Rhizobium sp. SSA_523: one gene and its partner. Each later gene encodes a partner of the first gene's protein in a complex. Links are inferred from orthologs where the notes say so. Each region holds a gene or a part of one and is shown on either strand. Other genes may lie near its edges. The genes, in order: QTJ18_RS15220 and uvrB.

The links.
Region 2: the proteins of QTJ18_RS15220 (region 1) and uvrB are in contact, whole or in part, in a crystal structure (PDB 7EGT), measured with the Thermus thermophilus proteins. The link is inferred for Rhizobium sp. SSA_523 from one-to-one orthologs. Residues at the interface, in WP_096412145.1 of Thermus thermophilus: His654, Arg656, Phe657, Gln666, Asp668, Glu669, Lys680, Arg681, Leu682, Ser683, Lys685, Tyr686, Ala687; in WP_096411307.1 of Thermus thermophilus: Glu23, Leu25, Arg26, Asp27, Gly28, Glu29, Arg30, Phe31, Arg55, Glu326, Asp327, Phe328, Glu379, Ser382, Gln383, His398, Gly400, Arg401.

Annotation. Positions count from the first base shown.
Region 1 is NZ_CP129382.1:1,405,992-1,411,852, reverse strand. Bases 1,459-4,604 are described here. They hold QTJ18_RS15220 (ATP-dependent helicase), read right to left. Parts: upstream 4,210-4,604; coding sequence 1,708-4,209; downstream 1,459-1,707. Other genes in these bases: QTJ18_RS15215 (efflux RND transporter periplasmic adaptor subunit), read left to right, coding at 4,567-4,604; QTJ18_RS15225 (amidohydrolase), read right to left, coding at 1,459-1,711. Also shown: QTJ18_RS15230 (DUF2778 domain-containing protein), read left to right, coding at 1-556; more of QTJ18_RS15225, read right to left, coding at 566-1,458; more of QTJ18_RS15215, read left to right, coding at 4,605-5,838; QTJ18_RS15210 (efflux RND transporter permease subunit), read left to right, coding at 5,835-5,861. UniProt on the Escherichia coli protein: A helicase with DNA-dependent ATPase activity. Unwinds DNA duplexes with 3'-5' polarity. Translocates on single-stranded DNA with 3'-5' polarity. Initiates unwinding more efficiently from a nicked substrate than double-stranded DNA.
Region 2 is NZ_CP129382.1:1,199,410-1,205,776, forward strand. The notes cover bases 1,534-5,185. They hold uvrB (excinuclease ABC subunit UvrB), read left to right. Parts: upstream 1,534-1,925; coding sequence 1,926-4,985; downstream 4,986-5,185. Other genes in these bases: QTJ18_RS14110 (class I SAM-dependent methyltransferase), read right to left, coding at 1,534-1,794. Outside these bases: QTJ18_RS14105 (putative bifunctional diguanylate cyclase/phosphodiesterase), read left to right, coding at 1-1,154; more of QTJ18_RS14110, read right to left, coding at 1,189-1,533; QTJ18_RS14120 (hypothetical protein), read left to right, coding at 5,240-5,437; tRNA dihydrouridine(20/20a) synthase DusA, read right to left, coding at 5,465-6,367. UniProt on the Escherichia coli protein: The UvrABC repair system catalyzes the recognition and processing of DNA lesions. A damage recognition complex composed of 2 UvrA and 2 UvrB subunits scans DNA for abnormalities.

The DNA of each region.
Region 1 (5,861 bases):
GATGAAGCGCACGGCGCCTTCCGTTCCGTGGCCGGACCGCGGAACGAAGATCGCCGTCTACGACATCACGGCGGGCAAGGTCTTCATGCCCAATGGCTCGGTTCTGGAAGCCCATTCCGGCATCGGCTCGATGCGCGACAATCCGAAATTCACCCATGTGAAGATGCGCGGGCCGACGCCGCCCGGCACCTATCGCCTGTCGATGCGCGAGAAGCTGTTCCACGGCGTGGCGGCCATCCGCCTGACGCCGACCGATGGCATCGCGCCCCAGGGCCGCACCGGCCTGCTTGCCCACACCTATCTTCTGCGCAGCCGGCCCGGCGATTCGCACGGCTGCGTCGCCTTTGCCAATTACGACAAGTTCCTGAAGGCCTTCCAGCGCGGCGAAGTCACCCATATGATCATCGTGCCGCGCCATGACGGGAGCATTCCGATGGCGGCGCTGCGCAAGATCAATCCGCGTGGCGGCAGCGGGTCGAATGTGGCGGCCACGCCGGTTTCGGCCGATGGCAGCAAGTCGCGCACGCTCATGGACTACCTGAAGAACGACGGCTGAGCGTCTGCCTCAGCCGATCAGGTCGCCGGCGATCCTGAGGAAGATGCGGGCGCCCACGGCAATCAGCGCATCGGGGAAGTCGTAATCGGGATTGTGCAGGGCCGGATGGGTCTCTCCGGAGCCCAGGAACAGCATGGCCGATCGTGAGACGGAGCCGAAACGGCCGAAATCCTCCGATGCGCGAAACGCCGTGCCTGTCTCGACGGGCAGGCCCTCGGCGGCGATCGCCCGGCGGATGATCGCGGCGGCCTGCGGATCATTATGGCAGTGTCCGAACGCATCGTGATAGCTGAAGGACAGCGCAAGGCCATGGGCCTCGGCCGCGGCGCGCGCCATGCTCTCGGCTTTCTCCTTCAGGGCCGTCATCTGATCGTCGGAGACCGTGCGCAGCGTGACCCAGATCTCGCCCATTCCCGGCGCTATGCCGAAGGCGGCTTCGCCGATGGCGACATGGGTGACGGTGGCAAGCGTGAGATCGCCGGCGTCGAGATCTCCGGAACCGAGCGCGATGAAGGCTGGAATGAGGGCGGCGATTGCCGGTGCCGGTGAAATTCCTGTTTCCGGCATCGAGGCATGCGCCGTCTTGCCGGTGAGGCGGATCTTCAGCCCGCAGGAGGCGCAATTGGCAGGCCCCTCCTTGATCCAGCTCGTTCCGAGCGCAATTCCCGGCATGTTGTGAAGCGCAAAGGAAAAATCCGGCCTCAGGGGCGCGAATTGCGGGTCGGCAAGCACGGCGGCGGCGCCGGCGCCGGTCTCTTCCGCAGGCTGGAACAGCAGGATGGCGCGGCCGCGTGCGGGACGGTTCCGGCCGAAAGCGCGGGCAAGGGCGGCAAGGATCGCCATATGCCCGTCATGGCCGCACATATGGCCCTTGCCGTCAAAGAGGGACCGGTGCGGCAGGTCGGAGAGCTCGGCGATGGGCAGTGCATCGAGTTCGGCCCGGAACAGGACTGTCGGCCCGTCTCCGGCACCTTCGAAGACCGCCGCGACGCCCGTGCCGCCAAGTCCGGTGACGATCGCATCGGGCCCGACCGCTTCCAGGAAGCGCGCCACTTCCGCAGCGGTCTGATATTCGGCGCCCGAAACCTCCGGCATGGCATGCAAATGCCGACGCCAGAGGATGAGATCGGCCAAATCCGTTTCCGAAAGGCTCATCCGGCCTTCTCCACAAAACCGTCCAGCACCCGTTTCTGACCGGCGCGATCGAAATCGATCGTCAGCTTGTTGCCCTCGACGGATGCAACATTGCCATTGCCGAACTTGATGTGGAAGACGCGGTCGCCGATGGAAAAGCGCGATGGCGTGTCGGCCACCGACTTTGCGATCAGCTCGCCTTCGATGGTCTTCGTCCGCGGCCCGCTCTCGCCATAGCCGATGCGCTCGACGGCATGGCCCGAACGGCTGCCCCAATTGTCGCGCGTCGCATCGCTCTTATTGGCCTGCGCCCGCTTCCAGCCGGGGGTTGAATAGGAATTGGCGAAGGGATCGGCCTTGTCGAAGCGGGACTGGCCGTAACCGCCGCGACCGTAGCCGCCATAGCCGCTGTCCGATTCGGCCACATCGACATGGGCGGGCGGCAATTCATCCAGGAAACGCGAGGGCATCGTGGATTGCCAGAGCCCATGTATGCGGCGGTTGGAGACGAACCAGATATGGCAGTGCCGCTTTGCCCGCGTCAGCCCGACATAGGCAAGCCGGCGCTCCTCCTCGAGGCCGGAACGGCCTCCTTCGTCCAGCGCGCGCTGGTGGGGGAACAGGCCTTCCTCCCAGCCGGGCAGGAAGACCGTATCGAATTCCAGCCCCTTGGCGGAATGCAGCGTCATGATGGAAACGGCGTCCATCTCCTCGTTCTGCTCGGCATCCATGACAAGCGACACATGTTCGAGGAAGCCCCGCAGGCTTTCGAAGGCCTCCATCGAGCGGATGAGTTCCTTCAGGTTTTCCAGCCTTCCGGGCGCCTCCGCCGATTTGTCGTTCTTCCACATGTCGGTATAGCCGGACTCGTCGAGGATCTGCTCGGCAAGCTCGGTATGCGGAGTCGATTCAAGCAGTTCCGCCCAGCGCTTGAAGCTCTGAATCACGTCGAACAGCGCTTTGCGCGCCTTCGGCTTGATCTCGTCGGTCTCGATCAGGTCGCTCGCCGCGGCAAGCATGGGAATATCGCGGGCGCGCGCGTAATCATGCAGCGCCCGGACCGTGGTATCGCCCAGGCCGCGTTTCGGCGTATTGACAATGCGTTCGAATGCCAGGTCGTCGGCGGGCTGGCACACCAGGCGGAAATAGGCCATGGCATCGCGGATTTCGAGGCGCTCGTAGAAGCGGGGGCCGCCGATGACACGATAATTGAGGCCGAGCGTGACGAACCGGTCTTCGAACTCGCGCATCTGGAAGGAGGCGCGCACCAGAATCGCCATGTCGTTCAGATTGTGCTTCTTGCCCGTCGAATCGCCGCGCTGCAGCTGTTCGATCGTTTCGCCGACGGCACGGGCCTCTTCCTCCGAATCCCAGGCGGCATGCACGATGACCTTCTCGTCATCCGGATCGGTGCGTTCGGTAAACAGCGTCTTGCCGAGGCGGCCTTCGTTATGGGCGATCAGATGGCCGGCGGCGCCGAGAATATGCTCCGTCGAGCGGTAATTGCGTTCCAGCCGGATCACCCTGGCGCCGGCGAAATCCTTCTCGAAGCGAAGGATGTTATCGACCTCGGCGCCGCGCCAGCCATAGATGGACTGGTCGTCATCGCCGACGCAGCAGACATTTTGAGCCACGTCCTTCGGCCGCTGGGCAAGCAGGCGCAGCCACATATACTGGGCGGTATTGGTGTCCTGATACTCGTCCACCAGGATATAGCGAAACCGCTGATGATAATCCTTCAGCACATCGGGATTGCGGCGGAAGAGATCGATCGGGTGCAGCAGAAGATCGCCGAAATCGCAAGCGTTCAGCGTCTTCAGCCTTGCCTGATAGGCGGCGTAGAGTTCGCGCCCCTTGCCGTTGCCGAAGGCGCGGGCATCGCCCTCGGGAATATCCTTGGGCGTCAGGCCCTTGTTCTTCCAGCCATCGATCATGCCGGCGAACTGGCGGGCCGGCCAGCGCTTGTCGTCCAGGCCTTCCGCCTGGATGAGCTGCTTGATCAGACGGGTGACGTCGTCCGTATCCAGAATGGTGAAGTCGGAGCGCAATCCGACCAGCTCGGCATGGCGCCGCAGGAGCTTCACGCCAATCGAATGGAAGGTGCCGAGCCAGGGCATGCCCTCCACCGCGCCGCCGACGAGGACGCCGACGCGTTCCTTCATCTCCCGCGCCGCCTTGTTGGTGAAGGTCACCGCCAGGATCTGGCTGGGATAGGCGCGGCCTGTCGCCAGGATATGGGCGATGCGGGTCGTCAGCACGCGCGTCTTGCCCGTGCCGGCGCCGGCCAATACGAGGACCGGGCCATCCAGCGTCTCGACCGCCTCGCGCTGTTCCGGATTGAGGCCTGAGAGATAGTCGGGCGCCCGGTTCTGGTCGCGCGCCGCCATGGCACGCGCGGCAATGCCCAATCCGCCGGCTGCTTCTACAGCCGGGTTGGAATTGGCCTGGCCGGTTTTGCTGCGCGGCGCGTGGTCCGGTTCCTCGTCGAAGAACGGAATGTCATCGAAACTGTTCGTCATGGCGACAATCTAACGGTTCTGGACGAACATGGCCATAGATGATGTTCTGCTTTCATTCCCTATGTACAGCCTGCAAGGTGCAAGATCAGGGCACAACAAGGCCCTGGCATGGCAAAAAGACGGCCGATCACCCCGCGCTCACGCCAGCGTGATGGATTCTACATGACAAGTTGGTAAGGTAGGGCATGCTGCCATTGCCGAAAGTCTGATTGAATATAATAATTTGCTGATATGGGCCTTCCGGTTCGGCGCGCGCCTCAAACACTCGCTGCCGAGCCTGATCCGGTTCGTGTCCGTGACCGTTATGAATGGCGTCTGCCGCGATCGGATCGTCCAGTCTGTCCCTTGGAGTTTTGAATGCGCATCTGGAAGCAAGTGCTCCTCAGTCTCGCCGTGCTGCTTGTCGGCGCCTGTCTTTGGCTTTTCCTGCGTCCGGATACGGCTTCGAGCTTCGTGTCGCTGGGTGTCCCGGAGCCGCTGGTGGCGCTTATTGCTCCGCAACAGGCGGAGAATGCTCGGGCCGGCGAGGCAGCCGGCGGTGCGGGGTCGGCGGCCAATGGGCGCTCCGGTTCGGCAGGCGAGGGCAGTGGCCAGGCTGGTCGTCAGGCGGGCGGCCAAGGTAACGGCCAAGGTAACAGTCAGGGAAGTGGCGGGGGGCAGGGCGGTCGCGCTACAACCGTGGTGGCCGAAGCGGTCGAGGCCGGAACGGTCAATGACCGTCTGGCGGCGATCGGCGATGGACGCGCCATCCAGACTGTTGTCGTGATGCCGCAGAGCACCGGCACAATCAGCGAAATTCTCGTCAGCTCCGGCCAGCGAGTCAAGACCGGCGATCTGCTGGCGCGTCTCGATAATGACGAGCAGCTGATCGAGCGGGACAAGGCGCGCGTGGCGCTCAATAGCGCCCGGGAGCGGTCGCAATCCTACAAGAACCTGCGGTCGGTTGCCCGCCTCGACGTGCTGGATGCGCAGATCGCCGAACAATCGGCCGAGCTGGCGTTGGCCACGGCGGAACTCAACCTGAAGCGGCGCGACATCGTGGCGCCGATCGACGGCGTCGCGGGGATCGTCGCGGTCAATGTCGGAGACAATGTCACGACGCAGACGAGCATTGTGACGCTCGACGACCGCTCGCAGATCCTCGTCGATTTCTGGGCGCCGGAGCGGTTCGTCACCCAGCTGAAGCCGGGTCTTGCGGTGGAGGCGAGCTCCGTCAGCCGTCCGGGCCAATCCTTTTCCGGCGAGATCGATTCGATCGACAACCGGGTCGATTCGGCAAGCCGCACCATTCGCGTGCGGGCCAAGATCGAAAATGGCGAGGATCTGCTGCGCGCCGGCATGTCCTTTGCCGTCTCCCTCCGCTTTGCCGGCGATGATTTTCCGGCTGTCGATCCGCTGGCCGTGCAATGGGATGCCGAAGGCGCCTATGTCTGGAAGGTCACCGGCGGAACGGCGGAAAAAGTGCGGGTCCGCATCATCCAGCGCAATCCCGACAGGGTTCTGGTCGATGCAGAGCTGACGCCCGAAGACAAGGTCGTCACCGAGGGCCTGCAGCGCGTGCGCGAGGGACAGCCGGTACAGATCCAAGGCGAGGCAAATCCGAAAGTGGCGGAGGCAAAACAGACATGAGCGATGCGCGCGAAGACGCCTCG
Region 2 (6,367 bases), 210 kb from region 1 along the record:
TCGGCGACGAGCTGCTGATCACCTTCGCCGCCCGTCTGCGCAGCAGCCTGCCCACCGCCAACAGCTTCGTTGCCCGGCTCGGCGGCGATGAATTTGCCGTCATCATCAGCGGCAAGGACCCGATCCTCGAAGGCGCACGCGCGGCCGAAATCATTCTCAACCAGGGCCGGACGCCCTTCCTGCTGCAGGGCCAGACCTGCATGCTGGGCAGTTCGGTCGGGCTCGCCACCTATCCGGACCATGCCGAGACCGCGGAAGAGCTCTTCGTCTCCGCCGACATGGCGCTTTACCGCTCGAAGGATCAGGGGCGTGGCCGCTGGCGCAAATTCGACCCCAAGCTGCGTGCTGCCGCCGAAAGGCAGCGTCAGATCGAGGCGGATATCGTCGCGGCCATTGAGGCCGGCCAGGTGGAAGCCTGGTTCCAGCCGCAGATCAACCTGGAAGACGACGCCGTCATCGGCTTTGAAGCGCTGGTGCGCTGGCATCACCAGAGCCTCGGCTTCATCTCGCCGCCGGAAATCGTCCAGGCGGCTTATGCGATCCATCAGTCCGAGAGGCTGACCGGCGCGATAGCCGATGCGGCCTGCAGGCTGCTGCTGGACCTGCCACGTCTCGGCCTACCGGAGGCAACCGTCGCCATCAATGTCTCGCCGCGCGAATTCGCCCTCTATTCCCTCGCCGAGCTTCTCGATGGCAAGGTGGCGCGCCATGCCATCCGTCCGGAACTCCTGGAGGTGGAAATTACCGAGGAGGCGCTGCTCGACACGGTGATTGCCGGCGAGCAGCTGAAACATCTGGAACAGTCGGGCTTCGCGCTCGCGGTCGACGATTTCGGCGCCGGCCACTCCTCCCTCACCCGCCTGATCGACCTCAAGGTCGACCGGCTGAAGATCGATCGCGGCATCATCACCCAAATTGCCGCATCCGAGCGCAACCAGGCCATCGTCTCCGCCCTGATCCGGCTCGGCGAAGCGCTGAGCGTGGAAATGCTGGCGGAGGGCGTGGAGACCCAGGCGGATGCCGCCACGTTGAAAAGGCTGGGCTGTCGCCAGGGCCAGGGCTATCTCTTTGCCCGGCCGATGCCCCAGAGCCGCATTGCCGGCTGGCTTGCCGAGCGCCAGGAACGCGCGATCCGCAAGACCAGGATCGGCTGACCCGCAAACGCGCGTCGGATCCCCGCGCCCGGCCTCAGAGGCGCTTGAGGCAATAGGAGAAATGCGCGTCCGGTTCCACCGTCAGATATTCGAACTGCCAGCCATATTCGACGCAGAACCGGTTGACCGCCTGCACCACGCCATAGACGACCGGTTTGATGACATTGCCGGTGCAGAAATCATGGCCGCAAATGCGTCCGTCGCGCTTCACCTTTGCGTCGCACAGCAGCAGCTCGTTCCAGGTGTTTTCGTAGGAATGATCGGTGTCGATATAGACCCAGTCGAAGCTGGCATCCGCAAATTGCGGCAGCATCTCCGTCGATCCGCCCAGATGCAGCATGACGCGGCCGCTTTCAATCTCGCCGGCAAACATCTCCTTCACCCGCTCATGTCCCTCATTGTAGCGGTTGAGGTCCCAGGGATCGATCAAATGCAGCTGGGAGGGGCGGTTCAGCGTCATGATCTCCTGCGAATAATCGCCGAAGGCGACGCCGATCTCGGCGACCACGCCACCATGCGGCAGGCGATGCAGAAGCTCGGTGCGGTTGGGCAGAAGGCGGCAGTTTTCCGTGTGATGCAGCGACAGCATGGTGCGCGGCGTGCTGTTCTTCAGCGCGAGCCGCTTGTCGAGGGACAGCATGGGGTCTGGTACTCCGTTTCTCTCACTCACCGCATGTAATCGCAAACTCCGGCAATGAGAACCCGTTGCCGTTCCCAATTTGTTTCGCTGGCACTCTTCCAATTGCGTGAGAGTCTCGCCATATTCCCGGCATGTCGAAAGCTCCGAAAAAGTCTCCGCCAAACAACGCCAGCAACGGTTTCGAGGAAGCGCCGCAGCGTGCCCTGGAGGGCGCACCGCTTTCCGGCTCGGTCGCCGATTGGCTGCAGCAGCTGGAAGCGGAGGCGGAAGCCTCCTCCGTCGAGACCCAGCGCGAGATCGCCTCCAAGGCAGGCAAGCATCGCAAGAAGATCGAGATCGCGGCCCGGGAAGCGGCGATCCGCGAGGCCAAGGAAGAGGAGGCGGCCAGAGCCAAGCGCAGCGCCCCGGCGGGGAAAGCCGGCACAGCCAAGAACACCACCGCCTCCAAGACCTCCCGCGGCGTCTCGATCGGTGCCTCCTCCGATCCGAAGACCCGCGCCGCCGCCGGCCTCAATCCGGTCGCCGGCATGGATATGTCGCTGGAAGAGGCGAAGACGCTATCCCCATCTCTCGCCCCCGGCGCGGTCACCGCCACAGTCGATGCACTGGCGAAGCTGATCGAAAGCGGCAATCCGCTGTTCAAGGACGGCAAGCTCTGGACGCCGCACCGCCCCGCGCGGCCGGAAAAGTCCGAGGGCGGGATCACGATCCGCATGGCCTCCGACTACCAGCCTGCCGGCGACCAGCCGACCGCCATCGCCGATCTGGTGGAGGGGATCAGCTCCGGCGAGCGGTCGCAGGTGCTGCTTGGCGTCACCGGCTCCGGCAAGACCTTCACCATGGCCAAGGTGATCGAGGCGACACAGCGGCCCGCCGTCATCCTCGCGCCGAACAAGACGCTGGCGGCGCAGCTCTATTCCGAATTCAAGAATTTCTTTCCCGACAATGCGGTGGAATATTTCGTTTCCTACTACGATTATTACCAGCCGGAAGCCTATGTGCCCCGCTCGGATACCTATATCGAGAAGGAAAGCTCGATCAATGAGCAGATCGACCGCATGCGCCATGCGGCGACGCGTGCCATTCTCGAACGCGACGACTGCATCATCGTTGCCTCCGTCTCCTGCATCTATGGTATCGGCTCGGTCGAAACCTATACGGCCATGACATTCCAGATGCAGGTGGGCGACCGCATCGACCAGCGCCAGCTGCTCGCCGACCTCGTGGCGCAGCAATACAAGCGACAGGACATTAACTTCGTGCGCGGCTCCTTCCGCGTGCGCGGCGATACGATCGAGCTCTTTCCCGCTCACCTGGAGGATGCCGCCTGGCGCATTTCGCTGTTCGGCGACGAGATCGATTCCATCACGGAATTCGATCCCCTCACCGGCCACAAGACCGGCGACCTCAAATCCGTAAAGATCTACGCCAATTCGCATTATGTGACGCCGCGCCCGACGCTGAACGGCGCGATCCGGGCGATCAAGGACGAGCTGAAGCATCGCCTGGCGGAACTGGAACAGGCCGGGCGCCTCCTGGAGGCGCAGCGCCTGGAGCAGCGCACCCGCTACGATATCGAGATGATGGAGGCGACGGGCTCCTGCAACGGCATCGAAAACTACTCACGCTATCTGACCGGCCGCCGGCCCGGCGAACCGCCGCCGACACTGTTCGAGTATATCCCCGACAATGCGCTGATCTTCATCGACGAGAGCCACGTCACCATCCCGCAGATCGGCGGCATGTATCGCGGCGACTTCCGGCGTAAGGCCACGCTTGCGGAATACGGCTTCCGCCTGCCCTCCTGCATGGACAACCGGCCGCTGCGCTTCGAGGAATGGGATGCCATGCGGCCGCAGACCGTTGCCGTCTCCGCCACGCCCGGCGGCTGGGAGATGGACCAGGCCGGCGGCGTCTTCGCCGAGCAGGTCATCCGCCCGACGGGCCTTATCGATCCGCCGGTGGAGGTGCGTTCGGCGCGCAGCCAGGTGGATGACGTTCTGGGCGAGATCCGCGAGACGGCGCTGAAAGGGTACCGTACGCTGTGCACTGTGCTGACCAAGCGCATGGCCGAGGATCTCACCGAATATCTGCATGAACAGGGCGTGCGCGTCCGTTACATGCATTCCGACATCGATACGCTGGAGCGCATCGAGATCATCCGCGATCTTCGTCTGGGTGCTTTCGACGTCCTGGTGGGCATCAACCTGCTGCGCGAAGGTCTCGATATCCCCGAATGCGGCTTCGTCGCCATTCTGGACGCCGACAAGGAGGGATTCCTGCGGTCGGAAACCTCGCTCATCCAGACAATCGGCCGCGCGGCCCGCAATGTCGACGGCAAGGTCATCCTCTATGCCGACAACATCACCGGCTCGATGAAACGGGCCATGGAAGAGACCGCCCGGCGCCGCGAAAAGCAGATGGCCTATAATATCGAGCACGGCATCACGCCGGAATCGGTCAAGGCCCGGATTTCCGATATTCTCGACAGCGTCTATGAGCGCGATCATGTCCGCGCCGATATTTCCGGTGCCTCCGGCAAGGGCTTCGCCGATGGCGGCCATCTGGTGGGCAATAATCTCCAGACGCATCTCAACGCGCTGGAGAAGGAGATGCGCAATGCCGCCGCCGACCTCGATTTCGAAAAGGCCGCCCGTCTGCGCGACGAGATCAAGCGCCTGAAGGCCGTCGAACTGGCCAGCATGGATGATCCGATCGCCCGCGAGGAGAGCAAGGCCCAGGAAGGCGTGCGCCGCAGCGCCGAGGCCACGCGCCAATCGCTGGACCAGTCGCCGGGTGAGCAACTGGCGAAGCGTGGCGGAAAGGGAGCCTCACCCCAGGATGCGCAGGCCTCTTATTTCGCCAAGCCCTCGCTTGACGATATGGGACCGGGCACCGATACGGCCATCCCCTCCGCCCCGGGCCAGACCGGGGCGCCGCTGTTCCGCAAGAACACGCTGGACGAAATGACTGTCGGCCGCACCGAAAAGCCCGTGCCCGGCAGGCTGCCGGAAAAACCGAGCGCAGCCTCCGCCGGCGACGACGGCAGGAAGAGCGTGAAGGCTGCGCAGACGGAGAGCGACCCCCGCCCGCTGGTGCGCGGCAAAACCGGCATCGGCTCCTATGAGGATCCGGCAGAGCTGAAGCGCAAGGGCCGCACGAAGGGCAAGACGGGGAGACCCGGGCGCTAGCGCTCTGGTCGCGAGGTGCTTTACCCGCCCACGCTCGCAGTCAGACAGACAGCCGATCATGCCACACGCAACTCCGCAGATCCTCGAGTCAAGCCCGCGGATCCGCAATGCCGCGCCTCCTCCGTTCCTGCAAAGACCGAAACCAAAACCGAAAGCGAAAGCGAAGCGGGTAAAAGCGCCGTGCGTTAAACCGGCGTCAACTCGGGCATGCCACAAATTTAGTCTGCAAGATAATTCGAAACTTCAGGACAGTGATGATCGGCTTTATCAACACGCATAACCAGCCCGTCTACATCAATCCGGCCCAGGTGCTCTATGTCACCGTCTATGAGGCGGAGGTGTCGATCATCGCGCTTGCGGTGATGAGCGGCAACGGCAAGCCGGTTTCCATCTATGTTCGTGGCAGCGTCGATGAGGTGCAGGCCCGGCTGGCAAGCCGCGCCGCGGCCTGAGCGAGCCGCAGGCCGGCAGAGAACCAATCAGCCGGCGAGACGGGTGGCGTCCGCCGCAGCATCGCCCGCGGCCGGTTTCGGCGCGGCCGTGAGATCCACCGCCGCAAAGGCGGTTGCGATGAGCTCCGGTCCGGCGCCCGGTTTCGTCGCTTCCGAGGACAGGATCTGGCGGAAGCGGCGCGCGCCGGCAAACCCCTGGAAGAGGCCGACCATATGGCGCGTGACATGGTGCAGCCGGCCACCGGAGGCGATCACGGTCTCGGCATAATCCATCATCGTGTCGCGCAGGTGCAGCCAGTCGAAATCGCGCTGCGGCGCGCCGTAAATGGCTGTATCCACCTCCGTCAGGAGACCGGCATTCTGGTAGGCGGCGCGGCCCAGCATCACGCCATCCACATGATCGAGATGTTTGCGAGCCTGATTCAGATCCTGGATACCGCCATTTATGCCGATGAAAACATGAGGATTTTCGCGTTTCATCGCATAGACGAGATCGTAATCCAGCGGCGGGATCTCGCGGTTTTCCTTCGGTGACAAGCCCTGCAGCCAGGCCTTGCGGGCATGGATCCAGACGGCATCGCTGCCGGCGCCGACCACCTGGGCGAGAAAATCCGGCAGAACCGTCTGCGGCTGCTGGTCATCCACGCCGATGCGGCATTTCACCGTCACCGGCAGCCTTGTGACCCGCTTCATCGCGGCCACGCACGCGGCCACCAGAGCCGGCTCCTTCATCAAGCAGGCGCCGAATGTGCCGCTCTGGACCCGATCCGAAGGGCAGCCGACATTCAGGTTGATCTCGTCATAGGCATAATCCGAGGCGATCGTCACCGCCTCGACAAGCTTGGCCGGATCGGAGCCACCGAGCTGCAGCGTCACCGGATGTTCGGCAGGGTGGTGGCCGAGCAGCCGCTCGCGCGGACCATGGATGAT